One region of the Streptomyces sp. NPDC048479 genome, then DNA from elsewhere that is predicted to be linked to it. Evidence: riboswitches for the same ligand, from Rfam matches in the RefSeq annotation. Region 1 holds a riboswitch; each other region holds the start of a gene.
The links. A riboswitch is a leader RNA that binds a small molecule or an ion and turns the genes downstream of it on or off. The one in region 1 is predicted to bind cyclic di-AMP.
Positions count from the first base shown of each region.

Region 2: another riboswitch for cyclic di-AMP. It lies ahead of AB0D12_RS08950 (NlpC/P60 family protein); the one in region 1 lies ahead of AB0D12_RS17780 (LysM peptidoglycan-binding domain-containing M23 family metallopeptidase).
Region 3: another riboswitch for cyclic di-AMP. It lies ahead of AB0D12_RS23255 (transglycosylase SLT domain-containing protein); the one in region 1 lies ahead of AB0D12_RS17780 (LysM peptidoglycan-binding domain-containing M23 family metallopeptidase).
Region 4: another riboswitch for cyclic di-AMP. It lies ahead of AB0D12_RS16790 (transglycosylase family protein); the one in region 1 lies ahead of AB0D12_RS17780 (LysM peptidoglycan-binding domain-containing M23 family metallopeptidase).

Region 1 is NZ_JBEZKA010000010.1:97,793-105,326, forward strand. It holds gene AB0D12_RS17755 (aspartate aminotransferase family protein) at 1-850, shown strand, start outside; gene AB0D12_RS17760 (helix-turn-helix domain-containing protein) at 908-1,492, shown strand; gene AB0D12_RS17765 (DUF6126 family protein) at 1,513-1,644, shown strand; gene AB0D12_RS17770 (tyrosine-protein phosphatase) at 1,693-2,505, opposite strand; gene AB0D12_RS17775 (alpha-galactosidase) at 2,688-4,781, shown strand; cyclic di-AMP (ydaO/yuaA leader) riboswitch at 5,191-5,349, shown strand; gene AB0D12_RS17780 (LysM peptidoglycan-binding domain-containing M23 family metallopeptidase) at 5,354-6,352, shown strand; gene AB0D12_RS17785 (SGNH/GDSL hydrolase family protein) at 6,523-7,314, shown strand; gene AB0D12_RS17790 (SDR family NAD(P)-dependent oxidoreductase) at 7,332-7,534, shown strand, end outside.
Region 2 is NZ_JBEZKA010000004.1:287,433-294,966, forward strand. It holds gene AB0D12_RS08935 (GNAT family N-acetyltransferase) at 1-569, opposite strand, end outside; gene AB0D12_RS08940 (NlpC/P60 family protein) at 692-1,762, opposite strand; gene AB0D12_RS08945 (hypothetical protein) at 2,096-2,449, shown strand; gene AB0D12_RS08950 (NlpC/P60 family protein) at 2,597-3,781, opposite strand; cyclic di-AMP (ydaO/yuaA leader) riboswitch at 3,784-3,947, opposite strand; gene pcrA (DNA helicase PcrA) at 4,258-6,696, shown strand; gene AB0D12_RS08960 (M23 family metallopeptidase) at 6,773-7,534, opposite strand, start outside.
Region 3 is NZ_JBEZKA010000015.1:79,968-87,501, reverse strand. It holds gene hypB (hydrogenase nickel incorporation protein HypB) at 1-100, opposite strand, end outside; gene AB0D12_RS23260 (hydrogenase maturation nickel metallochaperone HypA) at 104-499, opposite strand; cyclic di-AMP (ydaO/yuaA leader) riboswitch at 1,150-1,338, shown strand; gene AB0D12_RS23255 (transglycosylase SLT domain-containing protein) at 1,343-2,149, shown strand; gene AB0D12_RS23250 (hydrogenase maturation protease) at 2,296-2,844, opposite strand; gene AB0D12_RS23245 (hypothetical protein) at 2,841-4,286, opposite strand; gene AB0D12_RS23240 (DUF6084 family protein) at 4,283-4,981, opposite strand; gene AB0D12_RS23235 (DUF5947 family protein) at 4,978-5,646, opposite strand; gene AB0D12_RS23230 (hypothetical protein) at 5,643-6,257, opposite strand; gene AB0D12_RS23225 (nickel-dependent hydrogenase large subunit) at 6,254-7,534, opposite strand, start outside.
Region 4 is NZ_JBEZKA010000009.1:162,933-170,466, forward strand. It holds gene AB0D12_RS16775 (nucleoside triphosphate pyrophosphohydrolase) at 1-782, shown strand, start outside; gene AB0D12_RS16780 (cytochrome P450) at 843-2,096, shown strand; gene AB0D12_RS16785 (transglycosylase family protein) at 2,275-3,186, shown strand; cyclic di-AMP (ydaO/yuaA leader) riboswitch at 3,453-3,634, shown strand; gene AB0D12_RS16790 (transglycosylase family protein) at 3,638-4,321, shown strand; gene eno (phosphopyruvate hydratase) at 4,647-5,933, shown strand; gene AB0D12_RS16800 (septum formation initiator family protein) at 6,073-6,546, shown strand; gene AB0D12_RS16805 (DUF501 domain-containing protein) at 6,571-7,176, shown strand; gene AB0D12_RS16810 (Ppx/GppA phosphatase family protein) at 7,173-7,534, shown strand, end outside.

The DNA.
Region 1 (7,534 bases):
CGCGATCGAGCTCGGCGATCTGGCCGCGCTGGAGCGGGAGCTGGTGCGGGGCGATGTGGCGGGCTTCGTCGTGGAGCCGATCCAGGGCAAGGGCGTGCATGCGACGCCGCCAGGATTCCTTTACGCCGCACAGGAGTTGCTGCACAAGCACAAGGCGCTGCTGATCGCCGACGAGGTGCAGACCGGCCTCGGCAGGACCGGCGACTTCTACGCGTACCAGTACGAGGCAGGGGTCGAGCCGGATCTGGTCTGTGTGGCGAAGGCGCTCTCGGGCGGGTACGTGCCGGTCGGCGCGACGCTCGGCAAGGACTGGATCTTCAAGAAGGTCTACTCGTCGATGGACCGGGTGCTGGTGCATTCGGCCAGCTTCGGCTCCAATGCCCAGGCGATGGCTGCCGGGCTCGCGGTGCTCTCGGTGCTGGAGGACGAGCATGTCGTGGCGAACGCGCGGGTGACCGGAGAGTTGCTGCGGTCGCGACTGGCCGCGCTCGTCGACCGCTATGAGCTGCTGTACGAGGTGCGGGGCCGCGGCCTGATGATCGGCATCGAGTTCGGCCGCCCGGACTCGATCAAGCTGCGCAGCCGCTGGACCATGCTGCAGGCGGCCCGCAAGGGTCTCTTCGCGCAGATGGTGGTGGTGCCGCTGCTGCAGAAGCACCGGATCCTCACCCAGGTCTCCGGCGACCACCTGGAAGTGATCAAGCTGATTCCGCCGTTGACCATCGGAGAGCGGGAGGTCGAGCGGTTCGTGGCGGCCTTCACCGCGGTGATGGACGATGCGCACGGCGGTGGCGGGCTGATGTGGGACTTCGGCAAGACGCTGGTGAAGCAGGCGGTCGCCAACCGCTGATTTTGCCCCTGGGGCAAAAAATTTGCCCCAGGGGAAAGATCCTGGCGCAATGGAGGCATGAGCCCCACTGAAGAGGTGGCCGCGGTGCTGCCGGATGTCGCGCCACGGCTACGCGATCTGCGCCGCCGCCGTGGCCTCACTCTGGAAGCCGCAGCCCAGCGTGCGGGGCTTTCCCCCGCCCACCTGTCCCGGCTGGAGACGGGCAACCGTCAGCCGTCGCTGCCGATGCTGCTCGCTCTCGCCAGAATCTACGGTACGACAGTCGCGGAGCTCCTCGGCGAGCTCGCGCCGGAGCGCGATCCGATCATCCGCGCCGGCAGCCGGGAGCCCTCCGAGGCCGACGGCTGGACCTACCACCAGACCGGCGGAGCCGGCCGGGCGATGCAGGCACTGCGGCTGGTGGTTCCGTACGGCAGCCAGGGCGAGCTCGTCCGGGTGCATCCCGGGGAGGAGTGGCTGTACATCCTCAACGGCCGGCTGCGCCTGAGCCTGGGTGACGCGGTTTACGAGCTGGCGCCCGGGGACAGCGCGCACTTCGACTCACTGACCCCGCACCGTCTCGCGGCGGTCGGTCGCGAGGGTGCCGAGCTGCTGTTCGTCCACACGCTGCTGCAGAGCCCCAACCTCCATCCGCACAACTGAGTTCAGAGAAGAGGCCCGTTATGTCCAAAAGCAATGAAGAGCGGTCGTTTCCCCGTGGGCTGGTGATCCGGCTGTTCGCCTATCTGGTGGCGGGCCATCTGTTCGCCGGGTTCCTCTACCTTCTGTTCACGCTGGGCGGCCAGAACCAGTAGGCGGCCGCTCAGTATCCGGCGGCTCCGCATCTCCTGCTCCGCGGTCGTCTACGCCTCGTCGACGAGACGCTCGCGCAGACGCTCACGCGTCTCCGGGGCGATCTTCAGGCCCTCGGCGAGGTACCGCTCCGTCGTGCCCCAGGTCTCCTCGATCGTCTCGAAGGCCGCCTCGAGGTACTCGGCGCGCGCGTCGAAGAGCGGGCTCAGCAGCTCCATCACTTCCGGGGACATCCCGGCCGGGGAGTTGTCGCTGCGGCGCACCAGATAACGCCGGTGCGGATCATTGGACTTGAGGTAGTCCGCCTCGATGGCCTCGCGCTCCACGCCGACCGCGAGCAGCGACACGGCGATCGAGATTCCGGCGCGGTCCTTGCCCGCCGCGCAGTGCATCAGCGCCGGGACACTGTCGTCAGCGAGCGCGTGCAGTACGCGGCTGTGCTCGGCAGTGCGCTGCTTGATGATCGTCCGGTACGACGCCGACATCCGGCCCGCCGCCTTGCCGTCCGCGAGGATCGACTTCAGCTGGTCGAGATCGCCCTCCCGGACCATCTTCCAGAACTGGGCGCCGTCGGCCGGGTCGGTGAGCGGCAGATTCACATTGCGCACGCCCGGCAGCTCGACGTCCGGGCCCTCCAGCTTCTGGTCCGCGGCATTACGGAAGTCGAAGATCGTGTGCAGGCCCAGGGTGGAGAGGAACGCGGTGTCGCCCTCGGTGGCATGGGCGAGGTGGCCGCTGCGGAAGAGCCGTCCGTACCGCACCCGCCGGCCGTCCACGGTCGGCAGGCCGCCCACGTCCCGGAAATTGCGCACTCCGGACAGCTCAGGTTCTGTCGACGGGATCTGCGGCAGCTGCTGTGTCACGGGGGCTCCTGAAGTGACAGCCGTCGGCGCTGCTCGCCGACGATGGCGCGTTTCCCGACGATACGACATTGCTTCATCGGGCAATCATCTCGGTTCGTCTCCGCAAGAGCGTTGCACCGGCGACGGCTCCCGTCGGATGATGTGCGGACCTGTGCGGACCTGTGAGTATCTGAGGGGTCGGGATGATCGAGAGCGCTGGCAAGGGTCGTACGTGGGTTCTCTCCGGACCGAGGAGTAGTTATGCGCTGCGTCTGACAGACGCTGACGAACTGCTGCATCTCCACTGGGGGCCACGGATCTCCGGCGCCGACGCGGAGGCACTCGCGGCCCAGGGCCTGCCGCCCTACTGGCCGTTCGAGTCACAGCTCGACGGCCACGAGGAGTACCCGGTCGAGGGCGGCCCGCGCTTCGTACGGCCGGCGCTCTCCGTCCGTACGGACACGGTGCGCGGCACCGAGTGGACCTTCGCCGGCGCCGAGGAGGTGCGCGGCGACGAGCTGAGGCTCCGCTTCACCGACGCCGTACACGGCCTCGGGCTCACCCTGCACCATCGGATGCGCGACGACGCGGACGTCATCGAGCGCTGGGTCACCGTCACCCATGAGGGCGAGGGCCCCGACCTGGAACTACTGCGCGCCGATGCCGCCACCTGGACTCTGCCGCAGCGCGACAGCTGGCGACTCAGCCAGCTGCACGGCCGGTGGGCGGCAGAGTCGCTGCTCGTACGGTCGGAGCTGACGTACGGCGAGAAGGTGCTGAGCAGCAGGCGCGGCCACACCGGCCACCAGCATCTGCCCTGGGTCGCGCTGGACGCGGAAGGGGCTACGGAGGAGCGGGGCGAGGTGTACGGCGCCGCGCTCGGCTGGTCCGGGTCCTGGCGGATCTCGGTGGCGCAGCTGCCCGACGGACTCGTACAGATCACCGGCGGAGCGGGCTATGACGACTCCGGGCTGCTGCGGCTCGCACCGGGCCAGTCGTACACCTCGCCCGTCTTCGCCGGACTGTGGAGCGAAGGAGGGTTCGGTACAGCCAGCAGGGCATGGCACGCCTGGCAGCTGGCGCATGTGATCCCGGACGCCCAGGCCGAGCGGCCGGTGCTCTACAACTCCTGGGAGGCCACCGGCTTCGACATTTCCGAGGAGCAGCAGCGGGCGCTCGCGCAGCGGGCCGCGGCCATGGGCGTCGAACTGTTCGTGGTGGACGACGCGTGGTTCGGGCAGCGCACCAGCGACCGCGCCGGACTCGGCGACTGGACACCCAACGCCGAGCGCTTCCCGCAGGGACTGAAGCCGCTCGCCGACGAAGTGCACGCGCTGGGCATGCAGTTCGGGATCTGGGTCGAACCGGAGATGGTCAACGCCGACAGCGATCTCTACCGCGCGCACCCCGACTGGGTGCAGCACCACTCCGGCCGGGCACGGACGGAGTTCCGCAACCAGCTCGTACTGAACCTCGCGCGCGAGGACGTACAGGCCTACCTCTGGGAGCAGTTGGACGGACTGCTCGGCAGCGCGCCCATCGACTATGTGAAATGGGACTTCAACCGCTGCTTCACGGACGCCGGCTGGCCCGGCGAGACATATCCGCAGAAGCTGTGGGTCGAGCATGTGCAGGCGCTGTACGCACTCCTCGACCGGCTGCGCGTCGCGCATCCCTCGGTCGCCTTCGAGTCCTGCTCCGGCGGCGGTGGCCGGATCGACCTCGGAATTCTGTCCCGGACCGATCAGGTGTGGACCTCCGACAACACCGATCCGCTGGACCGGCTCGCCATCCAGCAGGGCTTCACCCAGCTGCACCCGGCACGGGTCATGGCGGCCTGGGTGACAGACAGTCCCAATGTCCAGCTCAACGGCCGCGTCAGCACGCTCCGCTTCCGCTTTGTGAGCGCCATGGCAGGAGTGCTCGGAGTCGGTGGCGATCTCACCGAGTGGAGCGCGGAGGAGCTCGCCGAGGGGCACGGCTGGGTGGAGCTCTACAAGAAGATCAGGCCGGTGGTTCAGCACGGCGAGCTGTACCGGCTGCGGGCGCCGAAGGGCGGACTGAGCGCCGTGCAGTACGTATGCGGTGACGAGATCGTCGTTCTCGCCTGGCTCCAGGCACAGCACTACGGCGAACAGCCGCCCAGGCTCAGGCTGCGCGGGCTCGATCCGGCAGCCGCGTACGAGTGCCTGGACGCGGGCGTCGTGCACCGCGGATCCGTGCTCCTGCACCACGGGCTGCACACCGGACTGAAGGGCGACATGGACGCCACGGTCATCCGGCTGCGGCGCCGCTGATTCCGCGCCGCTGATGTGCCCCTCGGACAAGGGCAGTGAGCCGCGGTGGGATTTCCTGCGACGTGGCGTGAATTAGGGGGTAAGTAGGGGTACGTGTCATAACTAGTCGATCGTCATTATATGACCGTTCTGTCCGAATTGGGCGATTCGGGATAACGTGACCCCGTTCTGCAATGCGGACGGTGCATGGCCGTGAGCGGGATCATATTCGTGACGGTGTGTGGTGGGGCGACTGGGGTGAATTCCGTTTCCGGGGCGGACGGCGAAGATCATTGATTTACGGAGGGTTACGGGAATTTCGCGCCGATATCAGAGGGATCATTGGCGGGCGAAAGCGACAGCTTGTTCCGGTACGCCCATTCGTTTACGGTCACGACCAATCCGGACGGAACGCCTAATCCTGCCGCCGACCGGAATTCCACCCACTCATGTGTGGCAGGAGCGGGGGACCCAGGTGATGTGCCGATTCCGGACTTCCGGACGGCTTGGGGTGAAGTCGCGCAACTGCGCGGCCGGGCATCTCCAGCCCGAACCCGACAGCTCACCTCGCCGGCGCCGGAGAGGAATTCGCCATGCCCAAGAAGGGTAAGCACCGCCGCCCCAAGGTCAGCCCGATCACGCGCGGATTCGTCGCCGCCGGTACGGGTGGCGCCGCCATCGCCCTTCCGCTGATAGGCGCCGCAGGCGCCCACGCGGCAGGAAAGACCGCTCCGGCTGTGGCGTCGGAAAAGGCCGTGACCGCCGCCCCGTCCTCCCCCTTCTCCGCCGGGTCCGCAGCCGCGGCCCACGTGGCGCAGAAGAAGGCCTCTCCCACCACGTACTCCGTCGTCCCCGGCGACTACCTGTCCAAGATCGCCGACGAGCACGGTGTCCCCGGCGGCTGGAAGAAGCTGTACCAGGACAACCGTGAGGCCGTCGGCGACAACCCGTCGCTGATCCACCCGGGCCTCAAGCTCACCCTCGGCGCGAAGTCGAAGGCGAAGGCGTCCGAAGAGTCGCAGCACCCGTCGAGCCCGGACCGGTCCTCGTCGAAGGTGTCCTCCTCGAAGGCGCCTTCGGGTTCCTCGGACTCGGGTTCCTCGGACTCGGGCTCGGTGGTGCAGTCCTCCGCGCAGTCCTCGTCCGGTGGCTCGGCAGGCGGCAACGCCGCGCAGACCAGCGGCTCCGGCTTCACTGCCCCCGTCGACGGCGCGACCGTCATTACCCCGTACCACCTCGCCGGCGCCATGTGGGCCAGCGGCTACCACACCGGTCTCGACTTCGCGGCGTCCACCGGCACGACCGTCAAGGCGGTCGGCCCGGGCACCGTCGTCTCCGCCGGCTGGGGCGGTGCGTACGGCAACCAGATCGTCATCCAGCAGAGCGACGGCACCTACTCGCAGTACGCCCACCTCTCCGCCCTCTCCGTCGCCTCCGGCCAGAGCGTGAGCGGCGGCCAGCAGATCGGCCTCTCCGGCACCACCGGCAACTCCACTGGCCCGCACCTGCACTTCGAGATCCGCACCGGCCCCGGCTACGGCTCGGACATCGACCCGCTGGCCTACCTGCGTCAGCACGGCGTCTCCATCTGATCCGTCCGACGCACGCAGTGCCCCGTCCTCCCCTCGTGCCGCCGCCCGCGGCGCGGGGGGAGTCGGCGTATTCCGGGTTGGACGAATCTTGACCGGTGGTATAGATCACGCCTCGTCAACCCCTCCTTACGGTCGCGTAGGTCACATCCGTAAGGGAAAAATGAGGTCTCGTGGCAGACGATTCGAGAACAGAGAACAGTGGCGTATTCGGGTCGTACGCGGCGATCGGTGACAGTTTCACCGAGGGCGTCGGAGACCCGGGCCCCGACGGGACGTACGTCGGCTGGGCGGACCGGTTCGCGGTCCTGCTCGACGACCGAATGCCGGAACACACCTTCCGCTACGCCAACCTCGCCGTACGCGGCCGTCTCCTCGACCAGATCGTCGAGGAACAGGTGCCGCGGGCAAAGGAACTCGCCCCGGATCTGGTGACCTTCTGCGCCGGCGGCAATGACATCATCCGGCCCGGCACCGACCCCGACGACGTGGCCGAGCGCTTCGAGCGGGCCGTCGCCGACCTCACCGGCTCGGTCGGCACCGTCATGGTGACCACCGGCTTCGACACCCGCGGAGTGCCGGTACTGCGCCATCTGCGCGGCAAGATCGCCACGTACACCGCGCATGTACGGTCCATCGCCGACCGTTACGACTGCCCCGTACTCGACCTGTGGTCGCTCAAGTCGATCCAGGAGAGGCGGGCTTGGGACGCCGACCGGCTGCATCTGTCGCCCGAGGGCCACACCAGGGTCGCACTGCGTGCCGCCCAGGTGCTCGGGCTCGAGGTGCCCGCCGACCCCGACCAGGCGTGGCCGCCCCTGCCGCGGCGCGGACCGCTCGAGGTGCGCCGCGACGACATCAACTGGGCGCGCGAGCACCTGGTGCCGTGGATCGGGCGACGGCTGCGCGGTGAGAGCTCCGGCGACCATGTCGAGGCCAAGCGCCCGAATCTGCTGCCCCTGTGACAGCGGATGGTTGGGGCGTGGCAGACCTGCCCCGGCCGACCGGGCGTACGGCCCTGGTCACCGGCGCCAACCGCGGGATCGGCTTCGCGGTCGCCACGGGACTCGCCGGATCCGGAGCGCGGCTGCTCCTCGGCGCCCGCGACCCGGAGCGCGGAGCGGCCGACGTGGAACGGCTGCGCGGACAGGTGCGGTCGCGTGCCGGTTGTGGCAGGAGTCGGCG
Region 2 (7,534 bases), on a different contig from region 1:
AGGCCGCACAGCTCGCTCAGTCCGTCGGCCGGGACGGAGCAGCCGCCCGCGGCGACCGGTGTGCCGTCCTTGTCGTCCGTGGCGAGGCCTGCGACACCGCCGCCCTCGTTAACCCCGCGCAGCCAGGCGATTTCGCCGTCGGTCGGGTCCCCCGACTCGCCGTACGCGAGATGCTGCACGCCCGCCGCGGCGGTGTACCCGGCCTCGTCGGAGGGCTCGGTGAGGCTGACTCCGTCGACCGGCGCCGGGGCTATGAGGGATTCGGGCGTGCACGCCAGCAGTGGTGCGCGGCGCTCGACCGTGAAGCCGGCCGCGAGCAGAGCGGGCTCGACCTCGGGGGCGCACGACGGCAGGAACTCCAGGCGTGGCTGCCGGTCGCGCTCGCGGAAGACGGCGATCAGAGCGTTGACCTCTTCGGTGGTCGGCTCCGCGCCATGGTCGGGGATGGCGTAATTCGCCGGTGGGATCGCCCAGTTGGGGTTGTAGCGCACGGTGAAGGGACCGACGCGGACGTGGTCGGGCGTGCGGAGCGTGAGCGTGCGTACGTAGTTCTGGACGTCGACGTCCACGGGGGGCTCCTGCCGCGATCGGGATCTTGGGACGCCGGGGATGGTGTCACTTCCGTGCGCGGCCGGGCAACCGGTTTGCGAGCGGTTCGCGGTCCCTTCGGTGGCGCGGGCTCTGCGGCGGGCTACACGGGGCGGGCCGCACCCGCGAAGGGCATCTGGTCGATGGGCGCGATACGGACGGGGGCGCCGGGACGGGGCGCGTGGATCATCTGGCCGCCGCCGATGTAGAGGCCGACATGGGAGATGCCGGAGTAGAAGAACACCAGGTCGCCAGGGGCGAGTTGAGAGAGGGACACGCGTTCGCCGGTGTTGATCTGGGTGTAGGTGGTGCGGGGCAGTGAGACGCCGGCGGAGCGCCAGGCGGCCTGTGTGAGACCGGAGCAGTCGTACGAACCCGGGCCCGTCGCACCCCATACATAGGGCTTGCCGAGTGCTCCGTACGCGTACGCGACGGCATGCGCGGCACGGGAATTGGGGGCCCGGAGCGAGCCGCGCGGGACGGCGGAGCGGTCGGCGCGGGCATCCGCCGCTCCGCCCGTACCGCCGTAGGCGGAGTTGTACGCCGCGCGCTGCTCGGCGGTCATCCGGGTCAGCAGACGCTCGGCGGCGGCGAGCTTCTCCCGGACGGTGGACTTGTGCTTCGCCAACTCGGTCTGCCGGGCCTCCAGAGCTCTCATCCGCTCGTCGGCCCGCGCCTTCAACCGTGCGATCTCCACCAGTTGTTGGTGTACGCCGGTGATCGCGTCCGCGTGCCGCTCGCCGACCCGCTCGGCGAGCGCGGCGCGCTCCAGATACTGGTCGGGGTCGGAAGTGAGCGCGAGCTGCAGGCCGGGGTCGATACCGCCGGCGCGGTACTGGGCGGTGGCGATCGAACCGAGCGCGTTCCGTGAGGTGTTGAGCCGCTCGGTCCGGCGCCCGGCCTCGTCGCGCAGCGCGTCCAGTGACTCGCGCGCCCTGCCGGTCTGCTCCTTGGCCTCGTTGTACTTCTCGGTGGCGGCCTCCGCCTCCTGGTACAGCTTGTCGACCTTGGCCTTGATCTGTGCGGGGCTGAGGCGGGGCTCGGCGTGCCCGGCGCCTTCGAATGCGGTGGCGGTCGCTGCACCGGCGAGCGCGAGAGTGGCGGCGGTACGGGCGGCGGGCCCGGTGAGCGGATGCTGCTTCGGTTTCCGGTGCGCTGCCACGAGGGCGTCCACGTCCTTCCGTTCCCTGCCGGTCCGAGGCAGAGTCCGACGGCGGACCGCACAGGGGGAGCGGCCCGCCGCCGGATCTCTCGGCGGTGGTGACTGACGGCCGCCCGGGAGCTCGGCGGCGGTGGGGAGTCGGTCACCTGAGGGAGGACGCTAAACCTGGGGGTCACGGGAAAGAGGCGTAAGGACCGATGTTGGCCAAAGGTGGACATGAGGGTGCGCCTTGTGAGAGCCCTGCCCAGGGTGCCGGACCGCATTTCCGTACCGGAGTGACCGATGAGGCGAACGAGGCCCACCTGCCCGGAGAGCGGTGGTATGGGGGCGGTTAGGCTCCGCCTCATGGACGTACTCATCAATGTCTTCGTCGCCCTGCACATCATCGGCATCGCGTCGCTGCTCGGCGGCTTCCTCACTCAGATGAAGGCGATAGGCGTGGGAGAGGCACGCTTCATTCCGGCGATGCTGCACGGCGCGCTGACGATGCTGGTCACGGGCGTGGTGCTGGTGGGCCTGAACCAGGCGGACGACCAGGCGGTGAACAACCTCAAGATCGGCATCAAGCTGGCGGTGCTGATCGTGATCCTGGGCCTGGTGTATGTGAAGCGGGACGAGGAGAAGGTGGAGAAGGCGCTGTTCGGGGCGGTGGGCGGACTGACGGTGGCGAACATCTTCATCGCCACGCTCTGGACGTGAGAACGCCGCTCCCGATGTGAGAGCGGCGTTCTCCGTACGTGGCACGTCTTCCGTACGTGGTCCTCCGTACGTGGCCTTCCGTGCTGGGAACGCCCGGGCGCGGTCGGGTCCGGGCGTTCCACTTGTTCCGCTGTGCCGGTTGTTCCGCTATGCCGGACGCACGCTGCCGTAGATCGGCATGTAGTAGATCGACTCCTCGCGGACGTTCGCGCCGGGCTTGGGCGCGTGGATCATCTTGCCGTCGCCGATGTAGATGCCGACGTGGCTGATGTCGTCGTAGAAGAAGACCAGGTCGCCCGGGAGCAGATCCTTTGTCGCGATCCGCTTGCCGACCTTCACCTGGTCCCAGGTGGTGCGCGGCAGATCCACGCCGGCCGCCTTCCAGGCGGCCTGGGTCAGTCCCGAGCAGTCGTACGAGCTCGGGCCCGTGGCGCCCCAGACGTACGGCTTGCCCATCTGCGAGCGGGCGAACGAGAGGACCTTGTCGGCCTTGGCCGCGTACGCACCGTCGCTGGTGCCTGTGCCTGTGCCTGTACCCGTGCCGCTGTCGCCGCCCGGCTGCTGCGCCTGCTCCCGGCGCTTGCGCTCCGCCTCCGCGTCGGCGCGGGCCTTCGCTTCCTCCTTGGCCTTGGCCTCGGCCTTGCGGCGCGCCACTTCCTCCTTCTCGCGCTCGATCGCCGCGAGCCGCGCCTTCTCCTCGGCGGTCAGCTTCGACAGCAGCGAACGCGCCTCGCTCAGCTTCGCCTGGACTTCCTGCTTGCTGGTGCGCAGCGCCTTCTGGGAGTCCGTGAGCGACTCGAGGCTCTTCGTCGCCTCCGCGCGCTGCTTGGCGGCTGCGGCTCGCTGGGTCTCGTAGTCGTCGATGACAGTGCGCTGACGGTCGGTCATCCGGTCCATCAGCTGTGTCTGGTCGAAGTACGCCTGCGGGCTGTCCGCGAGCAGCAGGGCGGCGGTCGGGGTGACCGCGCCCGTGCGGTACTGCGCGGCCGCGTAGTTGCCGAGCGTGCGCCGGGACTCGTTCAGCTTGTCCGTGCGCTTCGCGGCATCGTCGAGCAGCTGGTCGACCTCGCGCCGCTTCTCATCGGTGGATTCCTTGGCCTTGTTGTACTTTTCGGTCGCGGTGCCGGCCTGCCGGTACAGATCGTCGACCTTCTTCTGCACCTCTTCGACGGAGGGCTTCGGCTCGGTGGGCGCGGCGTTGGCGCTCTGCGTGGACAGCAGGGTGACGGAGGCGAGGGCAGCCGTCGTGAACCCGACGGCGGGGGAGTTGGCGCGTAGTCCTGCCATTCCGGTACGGGTACGCGGTTTGCGATGCGACGCCAAGGCCGGCATCTCCTTCTTCCGTGGACCGCCTACCGGGTTAGCTGTCGGGTTCGGGCGGAACGGAAGGTCGCCCTACGGACCGAGGGGGAACGGTCCGATTCACCCCAGGTTGTGCATGGTGGGTCCCCGGTTCCGAACTCCCGTGAAGAGAGCTCGAATTCGGCGCAGGCCGCCCGATTCGGCGCGAGTCGCCAGGGGGGTACGGGCCGCCTGATCGAGCACGCTAGCCAACTCGTGTGGTTGCTGTGAAGGTTGATGTTCGATATGTCCGATACATTTTCGTGACCTTCCCGGCTGAGTGAGGAGTCGCTCACGGGCCGACGCCGCGCGACAGCGCAGCGGAGCGGCCTGATCGCGCAGCGTCGTCGGGCTCCTCGTCGGTCTCGTCGCCCGAGTCGCTGCCCGAGTCGTGCCGGAGCCGCTCTCGGAGTCGTATCGCAATGCGGCCGCGGGCTGTCAGTGCGGCGGCCTAGACTCGTAGAGCGATGAGCAGCCTCTTTGACGACAGCTTCCTGGCGGACCTCCAGCCCAGCGCGGAGCAGCACCCGCCACCGCCCGAGGACTCGGCCCCGGAGGAGATCCCGGACGATCTCTTCCAGGGCGCATTTGACGTGCCTCCGGCCCGGGACCCGTACTACCGCGACGGCGCCCCGCGTACCGTCGTGGACCCCGCCGCCCTGCTCGAGGGGCTGAACGAGCAGCAGCGTGCCGCCGTGGTGCACACCGGGTCGCCGCTGCTCATCGTGGCCGGCGCCGGGTCCGGCAAGACCCGGGTGCTGACCCACCGGATCGCGCATCTGCTGGGGACCCGCAGCGTGCACCCCGGCCAGATACTGGCGATCACCTTCACCAACAAGGCCGCCGGCGAGATGAAGGAGCGCGTCGAGCAGCTCGTCGGGCCGCGCGCCAACGCCATGTGGGTCATGACCTTCCACAGCGCGTGCGTCCGCATCCTGCGCCGGGAGTCCAAGAAGCTCGGCTTCACCTCGTCGTTCTCGATCTACGACGCCGCCGACTCCAAGCGACTGATGGCACTGGTCTGCCGCGATCTGGACCTCGACCCCAAGAAGTTCCCGCCGAAGTCCTTCAGCGCGAAGATCTCGAATCTGAAGAACGAGCTGATCGACGAGGAGACCTTCGCCGACCAGGCCGTCGACGGTTTCGAGAAGACGCTCGCCGAGGCCTACCGCATGTACCAGGCGAGGCTGCGCGAGGCCAATGCCCTGGACTTCGACGACATCATCATGACCACCGTCCACCTCCTCCAGGCGTTCCCGGACGTCGCCGAACACTACCAGCGGCGCTTCCGGCACGTCCTGGTGGACGAGTACCAGGACACCAACCACGCTCAGTACACGCTCGTACGCGAGCTGGTGGGGACGGGCCACGAGGACCTGCCGCCGGCCGAGCTCTGCGTGGTCGGCGACGCGGACCAGTCGATTTACGCCTTCCGCGGCGCGACCATCCGTAACATCCTCCAGTTCGAGGAGGACTACCCGGACGCGACGACGATCCTGCTCGAGCAGAACTACCGCTCGACGCAGACGATCCTCTCCGCCGCCAACGCCGTCATCGAGCGGAACGAAAGCCGCCGGCCCAAGAACCTCTGGACCAACGCCGGCGCCGGCGCGCAGATCACGGGCTATGTCGCGGACACCGAGCACGACGAGGCGCAGTTCGTTGCCGACGAGATCGACCGGCTGACGGACGCGGGCGACGCGAAGGCAGGCGACGTCGCCGTCTTCTACCGTACGAACGCCCAGTCCCGTGTCTTCGAAGAGATCTTCATCCGGGTCGGGCTGCCGTACAAGGTCGTCGGCGGAGTGCGCTTCTACGAGCGCAAGGAGGTCCGGGACGTCCTCGCGTATCTGCGAGTCCTCGCCAACCCCGAGGACAATGTCCCGCTGCGCCGGATCCTCAATGTCCCCAAGCGGGGTATCGGCGACCGCGCGGAGGCGATGATCGACGCGCTCGCGCTGCGCGAGAAGATCACTTTCCCGCAGGCGCTGCGCCGTGTGGACGAGGCGTACGGCATGGCGGCCCGCTCCGCCAACGCCGTGAAGCGCTTCAACGTGCTCATGGAGGAGCTGCGCACCGTCGTCGACTCGGGCGCGGGGCCGGCGGTGGTGCTGGAGGCCGTCCTCGAGCGGACCGGATATCTCGCCGAGCTGCAGGCGTCCACCGACCCGCAGGACGAGACCCGTATCGAGAACCTTCAGGAACTGGCCGCCGTGGCGCTCGAGTTCGAGCAGGAGCGCGGCGAGGAGGACGGTGCGGGCACGCTCGCCGAGTTCTTGGAGAAGGTGGCGCTCGTCGCCGACTCCGACCAGATCCCGGACGAGGACGCGGACGGATCCGGTGTCATCACGCTGATGACGCTGCACACCGCCAAGGGCCTGGAATTCCCTGTGGTGTTCCTGACCGGCATGGAGGACGGCGTCTTCCCGCATATGCGTGCCCTCGGTCAGGCGAAGGAGCTGGAGGAGGAGCGGCGGCTGGCGTACGTCGGCATCACGCGCGCCCGCGAGCGCCTCTATCTGACGCGGTCGTCGATGCGCAGTGCGTGGGGTCAGCCCTCGTACAACCCGCCGTCGCGGTTCCTGGAGGAGATCCCGGGCCGCCACCTGGAGTGGAAGCGGACGGGCCCGATGGCCGCGCCCGCCGGTCCGACGTCCGGCATCGCCTCGTCGCTGTCGTCGTCGCGCTCACGGTCGGGCGGCGGTGCTTCGGGGTTCGCCACGCGACGTACGAGCGACAAGCCGGTGATCGCGCTGGTCGTCGGCGACAGGGTCACGCACGACCAGTTCGGTCTGGGGACCGTGGTGGAGGTGACGGGGTCGGGGGCGGACGCACAGGCGACGATCGATTTCGGGGACAAGCCGAAGCGGCTGCTGCTGCGGTACGCGCCGGTCGAGAAGCTGTAGCGGGCTTCGTCGCTTCGTCGTTGCGTCGCTTCGGCGGGTCGTCGCTGCGGCGGGTTGTCGTTACGTCGCTTGGTCGTTACGTCGGGTCGAGGCCGTGGCTGCGAAGCCACGGCAGCGGGTCGATCGCCGAGCCGCCGCCTGGCCGGACCTCGAAGTGGAGGTGCGGTCCGGTGGAGTTGCCGGAGTTGCCCGAGTACGCGATGACGTCACCGGCCTTGATCGAACCGGAGCGGATCTTGGTGCTGCTGAGGTGGCAGTACCAGGTCTCGGTGCCGTCGGGCGCGGTCACGATGGCCATGTTGCCGTAGGCGCTGTTCCACTGCGTACGGACGGTCCCGTCGGTCGCGGCCATCACCTCGGTGCCGTACGACACCGGGAAGTCGATGCCGGTGTGCACGGACATCCAGTTGACGCCGGCCTGGCCGTAGTACGCGCTCAGGCCCTGCTGTTTCACCGGCAGTACGAACTTGGGGCGCATGGCCTCGCGGCGCTTGGCCTCTTCCTCGCGCTTTTTCTTCTCCGCCGCCTGGCGCGCCTTGAGGTCGAGGCGTTCCTGGGTGCGCGACGCGCGGTCGCCGAAGTCGCGGGCGTCGGCGCTGAGAGCGGCGAGCTGCGTGTCCATCTTGTTGTTGGCGGCGACGGTTTTGACGGAGGCCGGATCGGCGGCCGCCAGGTTGGTCGTGTCGTCCTTGGTGTTGCTGCCGCTTTCGGCGAGGCCACCGACGGAGGCGGCGGCGATACCGGCGACGCCCATCACACAGGCGGAGGGTACGGCGACGGTGAGGAGCGCCGAGCGCTTGGCGGGGGTACGGCGGCGGCCTCGGCTTCCGCCGGAACG
Region 3 (7,534 bases), on a different contig from region 1:
CGATCGTGGTGCCGCGGGCGGCAAGTTCGGCGCGCAGCGTGTGCGCGGTCGCATCGTTCTTGGCGAGGACCGCCTGTTGCAGATCGACCACACGGCACATGCTTCAGCACTCCTCGAAAATGGGTTCACGGGCCCGTTCGTGCTCCTGGCCGTCCTCCCAGTGCACGCTGACGATCTGCAGCTCGCGGCCCGAGAGCAGCTCGGCGGTCGCCTCTCCGCACATCGGACAGCACAGTTGCGGCGGCATTCCGACCGCCCATTCATCCGCGCACGGTTCGCAGCGGGCACGACCCGGCACGGAGTCCGCGACCAGCTCGGCACCTTCCAGAACGGTCCCGGCACAGGCCAGTTCGAAGCAGAAGGAGAGAGCGTCGGGGACCACACCGGCCAACTCGCCGACCTGGAGGCGTACGGACGTCACCGCGGTGACGCCGCCTGCTTCGGCCGCCGCCTGCTCCACCTGGCCGACGACAGCCAACGCGATGGACATCTCGTGCATCGCTCTCCGTCCTGGCACTGGCCGACCGCCGTCGAACGCTCTGGGCCCGGTGGGCGTCGCCCGCCCGCGCAAGCTGAGCGCTGGGGCCGTTCGGCACCATTACAGGCCGGGACCCGGTGGCCGGGAGCCCGGCACGCCGACGCCACCCGGCCGCGTACACCATTCGGGGCAGCGGCGGAAGCCGTGCCGGTCTCGAGGTGTACGTCGCCACAGAACAGCCCGGCCGAGGGGTGGCTCCGATTACCACCTAAACGGACAGAACGTACCTATAGGGCACCAATGCACGTATAAGTCGAATGCAGGGATTGAATACGCACCCCGGGAGCGCAATCCCGCCTCGGAGTGTCCGGAATGGGCGTTTGCTCGACATTGCTCCCGACATCCATTTTGCGGGAAATCACGCGACTTGTCGTGTATTTTCGCGGCGCCGTGGGGCAGACCGTCCCGCATCGAAGCTCGTGATATGGGTCACGTCCGTGACGCTGCGCGAAGGGCGCCGGCCTGGCTCAGTCCCGTGCCCCAGAAAGAAAGTTGAGTTTCCCGCCCTCGGTGGATCACCGGATTTTTCGCGGCAGAATCCGCCGCGTGGATTGCAGTGGTGAATTCAGGGCTTGTTCCATCCAGCCCTTTTCGCTTACGGTCACCGCAATCCGGACGGAACGCCGAATCCTGCCGCCGTCCGGCAAAACCCACCCACTTACGTACGGCAGGAGCGGGGGACCCAGGTAAGCCGCCGATCCGGAATCCGGAACGGCTCGGGGTGAAGTCGCATTCCTACTGCGGCCGGGCATCTCCAGCCCGAACCCGACAGCTGACCTCGCAGGCGACGGAGAGGAACTCGCCATGCCCGCAAAGGGTAAGCATCGCCGTCCCAAGTCCAGCCCGATCACTCGGGGTTTCGTCGCTGCGGGTGCGGGAGGTGCCGCACTCGTCCTGCCGGTGATCGGCGCGACCACTGCCGGCGCGGCGCAGCCGACGGCGCATCCCTTCACAGCTGAAAAGGCTGTGGCGCCGACCGTCGCGGGCACCACACCCGTCGCCGCGAAGAAGGCCCTGCCCACCACCTATTCCGTCGTTGTGGGCGACTCCCTTTCCAAGATCGCACGGGCGCACTCCCTGAGCGGCGGCTGGATGCAGCTGTACAAGGACAACCGGCGGGCAATCGGTAGCAACCCTTCGCTGATTCACGCGGGTCTCAAGCTGTCGGTCGGCAAAAAGGCCAAGGTGACCCCCAACACGTCTTCTCCGGACGAGCGGGCCAGCCGCTCCGCGCAGAGGAGCACGCTGGCCACCAATAGCGCCGCCACCGCCGCGAAGCCCGCGACCTATGCGAACAACCTCGACGGCTGGATCAGGGAGTCGCTCGACGTCATGGCCAAGCACGGCATCCCCGGCTCGTACAACGGCATCCACCGGAACATCATGCGCGAGTCCTCGGGCAACCCGCTGGCCATCAACAACTGGGACTCCAACGCCGTGAAGGGAACCCCGTCCAAGGGGCTCCTCCAGGTCATCGACCCGACGTTCCGTGCCTATCACGTGCCCGGCACGTCGATGGACAGCTACGACCCGGTCGCCAACATCACCGCCGCGTGCAACTACGCCGCCGCCAAGTACGGCTCGATCGACAATGTGAACGGCGCCTACTGACGCAGTCGCCTCAGTCGCGTCACATCCTGCGGATGCGCAGATAGCGCATGAGGTCCGGCAGGGCCAGCCTGACGACGGCGGCCAGCGCAGTCGCGGCAGTAGCGGCGGCCGCGCCACCGATGATCGTCTTCTTCATGCTCTTCTCCTCACTTCGCAGCCTCGCCGACCGCAGCCGGTGGCGCGGACGATTCCTGCTCGCCGTCCCGCAGCAAGCCCATGATCAGCCGTACGGCCTCCGGCACCGCGGCGGCCACGGCCGGACTGAGACCGATGCCTTCCTCCACACCGGCGGGTTCGCATCCCACTACCAGGATGCGCCGCGGCGGCCGCGCGCCGGTCCCGGCGCAGAGGGTCTCCAGGAGAGCCAGGACCGCGTCGGGGGACATCCGGTGACCGTCCAGCAGCGCGTTCCGGGGCTCGATGCCGCACGCGCCGTCGGCTTCGATCAGATACACCGTGCCGGGTTCGCCGCCGCGCGCCGTGGCATCGACCAGGACGAGCGTGTCGTAGCCGTCGAGAAGCTGATACGCCAGGTGTACGCCCCGTACGCCGATGTCCACGACCTCGGCGTGCTCCGGCAGCTGTTCCGCGGCCAGCCTGCGCACGGTCTCGACGCCGAAGCCATCGTCGCCGAGGAAGATGTTTCCGACCCCGGCGACCAGAATCCGGTCGCTGTTCCGCTCAGGACGTGTCATGCGTCCTCCAGGGGGGCGACCTCGTCGGGCTGGAAGTACAGGAAGCGGCCCTGCTCGCGGCGGATGTCGGCTCCTGGATCGCCCTCGACGGTCACTGCCAGATGCACTGCCCCGTCCACGTCGTGCAGCACCGCCTCGACCCTGGCGCTGCGGCCGTGCAGGAACAGGTCCTGTGCGTCGGTGCGCCGCAGGCCGGGGCGCAGCAGCACGCGGCTCCCGGCCCCCAGCGACCGGCCGTCCACGACGACCCGGTCGCGGGCCGGGTCGAAGCCGGAGTCGCTCGCCGGGTCCCACCACGGGGTGCCCGGCGCCTCCACGCCGTATTCGTCGGTGAACCCGCGACAGTCGGGCGGCGGGGGTGCGTCAGCGTCCGACGCGTCGGGGCCGGTCACCTCCCGTAGCGCACGCACCGCACCGTGCAGGCGCTCAAGGACTTCAGGGGGCATCGAGTCGGCCAGGTCGATCACCGCGCCGGCCCGCTCGTCGGTGCCACGAGCCTCGCGCTTCTCCTCGTCGGTGAGGGCTGCGGTGCGCAGCGCGAGGATCTCGTCGATCTCGGTGGCGTCGTAGAGAGCCCCTGGGCTCTCCGGGGCGATGGCGGGGTGGTCCTCCAGGATGATCGGGGAAGACAGCACCAGGTCCGCGCGGCCGGGTTCGCCGGCGAGGACCGGCCAGGTGTGCAGGTTGCGGCAGGACGCGATCGCGCCCTTGGCCCACTCGGGCGGATCCGTCATCGACAGGAACGACCCGGCGCTGAGGCCCATCAGCAGATGCGCGGCCACCAGCGAGCGGGGCAGCGCCGCGTCACGGTCGGCCGTGCCGTCCGGCGGGCTCCAGCTGCTGGTGTTCTCCACGACAGCGGTCAGGCGCATCACCCGGTAGGGACCGTCGAGGTCACGTGCGGACAGCCGCACGGCGCCACTGATCTCCTCGCATCGGCGAATCAGCCGGCCCACTGTCCGGCCGGTCGCGTCCAGGACGGGCTCGGTCTCTTCGCGGGCAGGGCGGGTGAAGGGAACGGTGACACCGTCTCCTGCCAGCTCCTCCACGTCTGCGAGGACCTCGACACGCTCCTCGACGCCCTCGTCCCAGGGCACCAGGACGCGATCCTCGAGGTGGAGTTCGGGCACCGTCTCGAACCCGCCGTCCTGCCGGGCCTGTTGCACGGTCCTGCGCCGGGCGTGCAGGAAACGCACCTCGACCGCCAGCGTCGCGCCCGCCTTCGGTTCCATCAGACATTCGGTGTGCTGGAAGTCGTGCTCCTCGCACTCGGAGCCCCAGGCGGGCGGCACGAGGACTCCGAACTGCCAGCGCAGCCGGTTCTTGGCCGCCGAAGCACGGTACGGGTAGAGCACATAGCCCTCGAAGAGCACCGCGTCGGCCACCTGTCGGGCGACGGCGAACCGGGCTTCCGTCGCCGGTGCGAAGGCAGTTGTCGTCAACGTGCCGTCCTTCCGGTAGCGCGTGGCAGCAGCGCTCGGTCCAGGGCGTGGACCGGCTGGGGGTCCGGCGTGCCGGCCTCGGCCAGCAGGGCCCGGACGGCCGCCTCCCAGGAGGGATGTGCCCGCCGCGAACGGAATGCGAGCAGCGCGTCCATGGTGTCGCGCGGCAGCCGGATCCAGCCGCAGCCGGGGAAGTGCTGCTCGACCATCTCCTGCCACACCTTTACCGGCATCCGGAAGGCCGCCTCCCGGTCCCACGGCACGGGCTCGACGCGGAAGCCGCCTGGCCCGGTGAATGCCGTTCCGGAGAACAGCATGAGCAGCGGCACCTCGCCCGCCTCGAGGGCGTTGAAATACCGGGTGGCGGCGACGTCCATGTCGTATGTGCAGGGGACGGCGAGGTCGGTTTCCGTCTCTCCCGTGAAGCTGGGAACCATGTGCGAGACCTGGGCGAACTGAACCGGCTGGAGCGTGCTGCCCCAGCGTGAGCGCTCTCCGAAGAGGTCGGCCAGCCCGTCGGCCTCCGTGGGAGCGTAGCCGCGGCGCGCGGGTTCGATACGGATCTGGCAGCGCAGGGCCAGGGCGTGCACGCGGGCGTTGTCGGACGCGGTGATGCGCAGCCTGAAGACGAGTGTCGGACCGGCGGCGTACTGGTCGGCCCGTACGCCCGTACACGTGAAGGCGAACTCCGTCATGGCCGGTCCGCCCCCTGCACCACTTGGGCGCGGCCGCCGACATGTGCGAAGAAGGCCTCCAGATCGGCCCGGGCCTCGGCTCCGCCGTCAAAGCCCTGCCACAACAGGCGCATGCGGCCCACCAGTTCGTAACAGATGTCGATCGGGACGAGGTAGCACTCGGCCCGGCCTTCCACACGGCGCAACAGGAGTGCCTCCACGTCGGGTTCGAGAAGCGCGGCCAGCCGGCTGCCGCCCAGCACGGCCTGCCATGCCGACGGGTCCAGTTCACTCTCGGTCGCGCCGGCGGGACTCGGGTACAGCGCGACCAGGCGGTCGAGCGCCGCGTTACGGAAGAAGAAGGCGACGCCAACCGGGATCTGCAGAACTTCCCACGCGCTGTCGTCCAGGCGGTGGTCCGGGTCGGCCAGATAGCGGTCCGGCACCGCCCGGAAGCGGCCGCCCGCGGCACCGGGCCGCTCGAACAGGAGGGAACACGGGACGCAGGCGCAGGCAAGTGCGCGTTTCTCCGTGTCCACCAGGTGGCGGTGTCTGTTGTCGGCCACCGCCACTCCGCACAGTTCGCAGCGCTCCTGCCGGGGTGGCCGCTCGGTCAGAAACCGTCGCAGGCCGCGCAGTTCAGCGGCAGGCCCAGCAGTCTGCGGCCGAAGCTGGGGCGCGCTCACCGCGTCTTCGCCGTGGCCGGTCCGGGCGCCGTACGGGACGTGGGAGCCTTCCCGATCTGGAGCAGCGCCGGCTCCCGGGCGGTGGCGCCCGCCTCCACTTCCACAGCCGTCACCTCAGGCGCGAAGCAGGTGAGAGCGTCCTCGACTGCCTGCTGTGCCGACGCGGCTGTGCCGGCGCAGCCGCAGCCCGCACCACCGGCAGACCGCAGGCGCAGCGTTGCGGAGGAGTCGTCGAACCCCGCCACCTCCCAGGCATGGTCACCGGCCGCGTCCAGAGCACGCGCGATGCGCGTGGCGGTGTCCTCGGGGTGCAGGTCGTGCAGGACCAGCAGGCTCGAGACCAGTTCGTCTCCGAGCAGGCCGGCCAGGGGACTGCCCGGGGATTTGCCGGCGGCGGGGGCATCGAGCAGCCGGACGATCCGGGCCAGACCGGCGCCGTAGAAGTCCATCAGGACCCTGACCAGTTCCTCGGCCCCGGCACACGCCGATTCGTCGCCGGTGGCGGCCAGTCGGTCGAGGACTTCTTCCACGCGCCGTCCTGCCTGCTCCGCGTTCATGACCCGGTTGGCAGCATCGGCCGGCGGGGCGGCGGTGTGGGCTGCCGCGCTCATCCGGAAAGGCCGCTCAGGCCGGTGGGCACGTGCATCGACTTCACGGTCTTTCCGCCGCCGACGTACATGTGAACGCCGCAGGGCAGGCAGGGGTCGAAGCTGCGCACCGTGCGCATGATGTCGATGCCCTTGAAGTTCTCCGGGGAGTTCTCCTCGAAGATCGGCGTGTTCTGCACGGCGTCCTCGTACGGGCCGGGCGTGCCGTAGGAGTCGCGAGTGCTGGCGTTCCACGGAGTCGGCGGGTACGGATGGTAGTTCGCGATCTTCCCGTCCCGGATGACCATGTGGTGGGAGAGGACACCGCGTACGGCCTCGGTGAAGCCGCAGCCGATGGACTGGTCAGGCACCTCGAACTTCTCCCAGGTCTGGGTGCGGCCGGCACGCACTTCGTTCAGGCCCTTCTCGGCGCAGTGCAGGGCGATGGCCGCGGCGTAGGCCTGGAAGTAGGTGCGGGCACGGTTTCGTTCCAGCGCGTTGCTCCAGCGCGGGATCTTCCACTCGAAGGTGGTCTCGGGCTTGGTCATCGTGCGCGGCAGGTTGATGACGACGCTGTTGCCGGTGGCCTTGACATAGCCGACGTCGACGAGCCCGGACAGCGCCGTGGACCACAGGCGGGCGAGGGGGCCACCGCCGGTGTCCAGCGGCAGGTAGTCCTTGCCGTCGAACCAGCGGGGGGACATCACCCAGCTGTACTTGTCGTTGAAGTCCCGCTTCTGAGGGGCCGGGATGGTGTGCTGGTTCCACGGGTGGCGCGGGTCGACGGGGTTGCCGAGCGGGTCGTGGGTGACGAACTGCTCCTGGCCCTGCCAGTCGTCGTAGTACGAGCTGCCCAGCAGGATGCGGATGCCGAGGTTGATCTCGGTGAGGTCGTTGGTGACGAGCTTGCCGTCGACGATGACGCCGGGGGTGACGAACATCTTCCGTCCCCAGTCGGTCATATTGGCGTAGGTGAAGTCGCAGTACTCGGGGTCGTTGAGGGCGCCCCAGCAGCCGAGCAGCACCCGTCGGCGGCCGACTTCCTCGTACCCGGGCAGAGCCTCGTAGAAGAAGTCGAACAGGTCGTCGTGCAGGGGGACGACTCGCTTCATGAACTCCACGTAGCGCATGAGGCGGCTGAGATAGTCCGTGAAGAGCTGAACGGAGGCAATCGTGCCGACTCCACCGGGGTAGAGCGTGGAGGGGTGCACATGGCGGCCCTCCATGAGGCAGAACATCTCCCGGGTGTAGCGGCTCACCTGGAGGGCTTCCCGGTAGAACTCGCCTTCGATGGGGTTGAG
Region 4 (7,534 bases), on a different contig from region 1:
CCGGGGGTACCTCCCAGGCCGGAGGCTCTGGGGGAGGCCGTACCGTCGTGGTCGTCCCGTCCGGCGAGGGCGACCGGGCCCTGACCGACGGGCTCGCCAGGCTGGCCGGGTCCGGACGGGTGCAGATGCCGGATCTGGAGCTGCTCCCCGGCTCGTACGACCTGCCCGGCGCCCGTCTCATCGACCTCGTCCAGGTCATGGACCGGATCAGGCTCGAGTGCCCGTGGTCCTCGCAGCAGACCCACAAGGGCCTCGCCAAGTACGGCATCGAGGAGGCGTACGAACTCGTCGAGGCGATCGAGGACGGCGACCGCGACGAGCTGCGGGAGGAGCTCGGGGACGTACTCCTCCAGGTCGTCTTCCACGCGCGCATCGCGGAGGAGGATCAGGACGAGCCGTTCTCCATCGACGACGTCGCCGGGACGATCGTGGAGAAGCTGATCCACCGCCATCCGCATGTCTTCGGCGACGAGAGCGCCGAGACGCCGGAGGACGTGAAGGAGCACTGGCTCCGCACGAAGGCCATCGAGAAGCAGCGGGACTCGGTCACGGACGGCGTGCCGCTGGGCCAGCCCGGCCTCGCGCTCGCCGCGAAGCTCGCCTCCCGGGTCCGTACCGCGGGACTTACCGTGCCGCTGCCCGCCGGCGAGGGCATCGGGTACGAACTGCTCGCCCTCGCTGCTCGTGCCGAGGAGGCGGGCACGGATCCGGAGGCCGCACTGCGCGCCGCTGCCCGGGCCTACCGGGATGCGATCCGCGTGGCGGAGGGCCACGCCGGTTAGTACCTTTCGTTGCCCCGGTGCAAGGAAGGCGCTCGACGGGAAGCCGGATAACGTCGGGGCGTGAGCAACACACCTGCCCCCGAACTCTTCACCTGGGAGTTCGCCACCGACCCCTACCCCGCCTACGCCTGGCTGCGCGAGCACGCCCCCGTGCACCGCACCCGGCTCCCCAGCGGGGTCGAGGCATGGCTGGTGACCCGGTACGCCGACGCCAAGCAGGCGCTCGCCGACCAGCGGCTGTCCAAGAACCCGGTGCACCACGCCGAGCCCGCGCACGCCAAGGGGAAGACGGGGATCCCGGGCGAGCGCAAGGCCGAGCTGATGACGCATCTGCTGAACATCGACCCGCCCGACCACACCCGGTTGCGGCGGCTGGTGTCGAAGGCGTTCACTCCGGGCCGGGTCGCCGAATTCGCGCCGCGGGTGCAGGAGTTGACGGACCGTCTCATTGACACAATCTTCGAGAATCAGCACAGCGTGGAGAAGGGAGAGGCGGACCTCATTCATGAGTTCGCGTTCCCACTCCCCATCTACGCCATCTGCGACATGCTCGGAGTCCCGCGTGAGGACCAGGACGACTTCCGCGACTGGGCGGGCATGATGATCCGGCACGGCGGCGGGCCGCGTGGCGGTGTCGCTCGTTCTGTGAAGAAGATGCGTGGCTATCTCGCCGAACTCATCCACCGTAAAAGGGAAGATCCGGGCGACGATCTCATCTCGGGCCTCATTCGCGCCAGTGACCACGGCGAGCACCTCACCGAGAACGAGGCCGCCGCGATGGCCTTCATTCTTCTCTTCGCGGGCTTCGAGACGACGGTCAATCTCATCGGCAACGGCGTCTACGCGCTGTTGCGCAACCCGGCGCAGCGGGAGCGGCTCCAGGCCTCCCTCGCGGCCGGGGAGAGCGAGCTGCTCGCGACAGGTGTCGAGGAACTGCTGCGGTACGACGGGCCGGTGGAGCTCGCGACCTGGCGGTTCGCCACGCAGCCGCTCAGCCTCGGCGGACAGGACATCGCCGCCGGCGATCCCGTACTCGTCGTGCTCGCCGCGGCCGACCGGGACCCGGAGCGGTTCACGGACCCGGACATTCTCGACCTCTCCCGGCGCGACAACCAGCATCTCGGGTACGGGCACGGCATCCACTACTGCCTCGGTGCGCCGCTCGCCCGGCTGGAGGGGCAGACGGCGCTGGCGACGCTGCTCCGCAGGATGCCCGACTTGCGGCTTGCGGGAGATCCGGCCGATTTGCGATGGCGCGGGGGGCTCATTATGCGCGGATTGCGCACTCTGCCCGTTGAGTTCACACCTCGATAAATCTGACGAAGCGTCAAGACTGTGACTTTCACGTGATCTCCGCTGCATCGACTTGTGACCAGCGTTCGAATGCGGCTACCTTCACCGTCGTCCCACCAGTCACATCTGTGGTCAGGCCTGTGGTCAGATCCGCGGACATGGCTGTAGTCACGTCTGTAGTCACGCGAAAGGCAACCGCATGCGCTCCGGGAACGGACGACACCGCCGACCCCGCCAGGCTCCGGCCATCGTCGTCGCGGCAGGGGTGACTGGATCGGCCATCGCCATCCCGCTGCTCGGCGCCGGATCGGCCTCCGCCGCCGACGCCTCCACGTGGGACCGCGTCGCGGAGTGCGAGAGCGGCGGCATGTGGAGCGCAGACCTCGGCAACGGGTTCTACGGCGGTCTGCAGCTCTCGCAGGAGACCTGGCAGGACTTCGGCGGTACGGCGTATGCGCCCACCGCCGACCTCGCGAGCCGCTCCCAGCAGATCGCGGTCGCGGAGAAGGTCCTCGACGCGCAGGGTCCCCAGGCGTGGGCCACCTGTTCGCTGTTGTCGGGGCTGACGAACGACGGCGCCGCGACCGGTGTCGACCCGGGCGCCATGCCGTCGCCGGGGCAGAGCACCCCCGCGCCGCCGGCCGCGTCCGCGGAGCCCTCCGCCGGGACCTCCGGATCCGCCGAGCCGTCCGCCGAGCCGTCCGCGGACTCCTCCGCGCCGGCGAGCCCCAAGGCGTCGACCCGGCCGTCCGGGTCGGCGAAGCCGGGTGCGGGGCAGGACGCCGGCGCCGACAGCGGCACCGGCAAGCACCGTGGCGCCCCGGAGGAGGCCGAGCCGGGCAATACGGACAATCCGCGCGAAGATGCCCGCCATGCCTCGCGAGGTGACGGTGCGACACGTGACGAGGTCGACAAGACCGGCAGCGACGGCAAAGCGGACGCCCTGCCCGGCGAGTACACCGTCCGCCCCGGCGACAGCCTGTGGGCCATCGCCGACGAGCAGAAGCTGACCGGTGGCTGGTCCGCGATCTACGAGGCGAACCGCGAGACGGTCGGCGCCGATCCGGATCTCATCCTCCCTGGCCAGAGCCTCGATCTGGACGTGAAGTAGCGGCAGTTCGCCGATGTATGTCCGAGTTTGTTCAACTGAGACATGGGTCTCTTTGTCCCAACTGGCATATCTCGCCCCTCGGGTCCGGTTGTTCCGCTTCTCACCTGCGGAAACGAGAGTTCCCTGAGCAGCGAAATGGGCGATTTCTCCCCGATGTTCGTCTTTGGACATCGGGGAGAGCTGTGTCTACGGTCTGAACCGCTCGCCACCGCGGGCACCACTGACCGTCACGCCGAATCCTGCCGCCGGTCGGGGGGAGTAGTCGTTCGCACAGAGCGCCGAAGGCAGGAGCGGGGGACCCAAGGTAAGCGCCGGGCCCGGCCGTTGAGAGCAGTACGCAACGGCCGACGGACCGGCTTGGGGTGAAGCTGCGCGCAGGACGCGCGGCCGGGCAACTCACTTGGCCCGAACCCGACAGCTCACCTCGTAGGCGTCGGTGAGGAGATGTTCCATGCTGTTTTCCAGCAAGAACAAGCACCGCCGCCCGACCGTTCTTGATCGGACTGCCCGTATCGCCGCGTTCGCCGGTGTCACCGGTGCCGTCGTCGCCGCCCCGCTGATGGGCGCCACCTCCGCCTCCGCCGCGACCGCCTCCGAGTGGGACAAGGTCGCCCAGTGCGAGGCCGGTGGCAACTGGTCCATCAACACCGGCAACGGCTTCTACGGCGGCCTGCAGTTCTCGGCCTCCACCTGGGCCGCGTACGGCGGCACGGCGTACGCCTCCTCCGCCGACCAGGCCTCCAAGTCCCAGCAGATAGCGGTCGCCGAGAAGGTCCTGGCCGGGCAGGGCAAGGGTGCCTGGCCGAACTGCGGCGTCGGCCTGTCCAACGCCGCCTACAACGGTGGCTCCGGCACCACGCAGCAGGCGCAGCCCGCCCCGAAGCCCGCCCCGAAGCGCGCCGAGGCCCCCACGACGCGCTCCGAGCGCCCCGCCGCCCCGGCGAAGTCCGCGCCCGCCGCCAAGGGCTTCAAGAAGGGCGACGGCGAGTACAAGGTCAAGGCCGGCGACACCCTCGGCACGATCGCCGAGGCCAAGAAGGTCAAGGGCGGCTGGCAGAAGCTGTTCGACCTCAACAAGGACATCGTCAAGGACTCCGATGTGATCTTCCCGGGCCAGCAGCTCCACCTGAGCTGACCCCGGGTCCCAGACTCCGGTCCGGCGCGTCTCCCCCCCGTACGCGCTGGGCCGGGTCCCAGCCCCCGGTCCGGCGCGTCTCCCCCCGTACGCGCTGGGCCGGGGCGCTGTCTGTCCCGGTCGGTACCCGTCGTTACCGGTCCTTGCCGGGCCCTCGTGGCGTTACCCGCAGGTAGTTCACGTGCTGTTTGTCCTGCGCCGCGAGTCTTCGGGGCGTTTTTCGTCCCAGCGGGCGGGCAACGGCTGGCCGATGCCGTGGAGCCGGTTAGGCTCATGTCGCAAGGCCAAGAGACCCTGCACTTCTCGCGTCACATCCCAGAAGGAGATGCTCGTGCCGTCCATCGACGTCGTCGTAGCCCGGGAAATCCTGGACTCCCGAGGCAACCCCACGGTCGAGGTCGAGGTTGGCCTCGACGACGGCAGCACGGGCCGTGCTGCTGTTCCGTCCGGCGCCTCCACCGGTGCGTTCGAGGCTCTTGAGCTCCGCGACGGTGACCAGAACCGCTACCAGGGCAAGGGCGTCGAGAAGGCCGTCCTCGCCGTCATCGAGCAGATCGGCCCGGAGCTCGTCGGCTACGACGCCACCGAGCAGCGCCTGATCGACCAGGCGATGTTCGACCTGGACGCCACTCCGGACAAGTCCTCCCTCGGTGCCAACGCCATCCTCGGCGTCTCCCTCGCCGTCGCGCACGCCGCCTCCGAGGCCTCCGACCTGCCGCTCTTCCGCTACCTCGGCGGCCCGAACGCGCACCTGCTGCCCGTTCCGATGATGAACATCCTGAACGGCGGCTCGCACGCCGACTCCAACGTGGACATCCAGGAGTTCATGATCGCGCCGATCGGCGCCGAGTCCTTCTCCGAGGCCCTGCGCTGGGGCGCCGAGGTCTACCACACCCTCAAGTCCGTCCTGAAGACCAAGGGCCTCTCCACCGGCCTCGGCGACGAGGGCGGCTTCGCGCCGAACCTGGATTCCAACCGCGCCGCCCTGGACCTCATCCTCGAGGCCATCAAGCAGGCCGGTTACGCCCCGGGCAAGGACATCGCGCTGGCGCTCGACGTCGCCGCGTCCGAGTTCTACAAGGACGGCCTGTACGAGTTCGAGGGCAAGTCCCGCTCGGCCGCCGAGATGACCGAGTACTACGAGGAGCTCGTGGCGGCCTACCCGCTCGTCTCCATCGAGGACCCGCTCTTCGAGGACGACTGGGCCGGCTGGAAGGTCCTCACCGACAAGCTGGGCACCAAGGTCCAGATCGTCGGCGACGACCTGTTCGTCACCAACCCGGAGCGCCTGGCCCGCGGCATCGAGGACGGCGCCGCGAACGCGCTGCTCGTCAAGGTGAACCAGATCGGTTCGCTGACCGAGACCCTGGATGCCGTGGAGCTCGCCCAGCGCAGCGGCTTCAAGTGCATGATGTCCCACCGCTCCGGCGAGACCGAGGACGTCACCATCGCCGACCTGGCCGTCGCCACCAACTGCGGCCAGATCAAGACCGGCGCCCCCGCCCGCTCCGAGCGCGTCGCCAAGTACAACCAGCTGCTGCGTATCGAGGAGATCCTCGACGACGCCGCGGTGTACGCGGGCCGCTCCGCCTTCCCGCGCTTCAAGGGCTGATCACCGGCTGACGCCCTGTCATTCGCGCTGTGCATCCAGAGAAGTGAATGGGTGGCAAAGGCGTAGCGAAGCGAAGCGTCCCCGGTCACGGTCCCGTACCGTGTCCGGGGACGTACGCGCGTAATGGGGAGGTGAGACCATGGCACGCAAAGGGGACCAGGACCGGTTCTCCACCGCGACCAGGCTGCGGGTGCTCGGCGAGCAGACCGCGGCCCGCGTCTACCGTTCGCAGAGCCGCCGGCAGGACCGCCGCTCCCGGCTCACCGGCCGGGCGGCGTTTCTGACCCTGGTGATCTGCTCGCTGGTCGTCGCCCTCGCGTACCCGATGCGTCAGTACGTCTCCCAGCGCGCCGACATCGCCGAGCAGAGGCGCCGGATGGACGACGCCGAGCAGCAGGTCGAGCGGCTCAGGGACGAGAAGGCGCGCCTTCAGGACGACAGGTACATCGAGCGGCTGGCCCGCGAGCACCTGCACTTCGTGCTTCCGGGAGAGACTGGGTACACGGTGATCGACCCCGAGGCCGCCGAGCACCGCCGTACCGACGAAGGCGCGGCGGACCGTCCCTGGTACTCGAACGTCTGGGACGGCGTCGACAACGCCGACCGCAAGTAGCAGCCGAGTAGAACCAAGGCAGGCATGGAAACGCCCCCTCCCACCACCGACCCCACTGAGCCGACCCACGCGGACATCGCCGCGTTCAAGGAGCAGCTCGGCCGCCCGCCGCGCGGTCTGCGCGCGATCGCGCACCGCTGCCCGTGCGGCCGGCCCGATGTCGTCGAGACCGCTCCGCGGCTCCCCGACGGCACCCCGTTCCCGACGCTGTACTACCTGACCTGCCCGCGGGCCGCGTCGGCGATCGGCACGCTCGAGGCGAACGGCGTCATGAAGGAGATGACCGAGCGCCTGGCGACCGACCCGGAGCTGGCCGCCGCGTACCGCGCCGCCCACGAGGACTACATCGCGCGCCGTGACGCGATCGAGGTGCTGGAGGGCTTCCCCAGCGCCGGCGGCATGCCCGACCGGGTGAAGTGCCTGCACGTCCTGGTCGGCCACTCGCTCGCGGCCGGGCCCGGGGTCAACCCGCTGGGCGACGAGGCGATCGCCCTGCTCCCCGAGTGGTGGCGCAAGGGCCCCTGTGTCGCGCCGTGTGAAGAAGCCGCGCCCCGCGAAGAAGCCGCGCCCCGCGAAGAAGCCGCGCCCCGCGAAGAAGCCGCGGCTCGTGAAGAAGGGGACAAGGAGTGACCCGGGTCGCCGCCGTCGACTGCGGTACGAACTCCATCCGCCTCCTCGTCGCCGACGCGGACCCCGAGACCGGCGAGCTGGTCGACCTCGACCGGCGGATGATCATCGTCCGGCTGGGTCAGGACGTGGACCGCACCGGACGGCTCGCGCCCGAGGCGCTGGAGCGGACCTTCGCGGCCTGCCGCGAGTACGCCGCCGTCATCAAGGAGCACCGTGCCGAGAAGCTCCGCTTCGTGGCCACCTCCGCCTCGCGTGATGCCGAGAACCGCGACGAGTTCGTCCGCGGCGTCCTCGACATCCTCGGCGTCGAGCCCGAGGTGATCACCGGCGAGCAGGAGGCGGAGTTCTCCTTCACCGG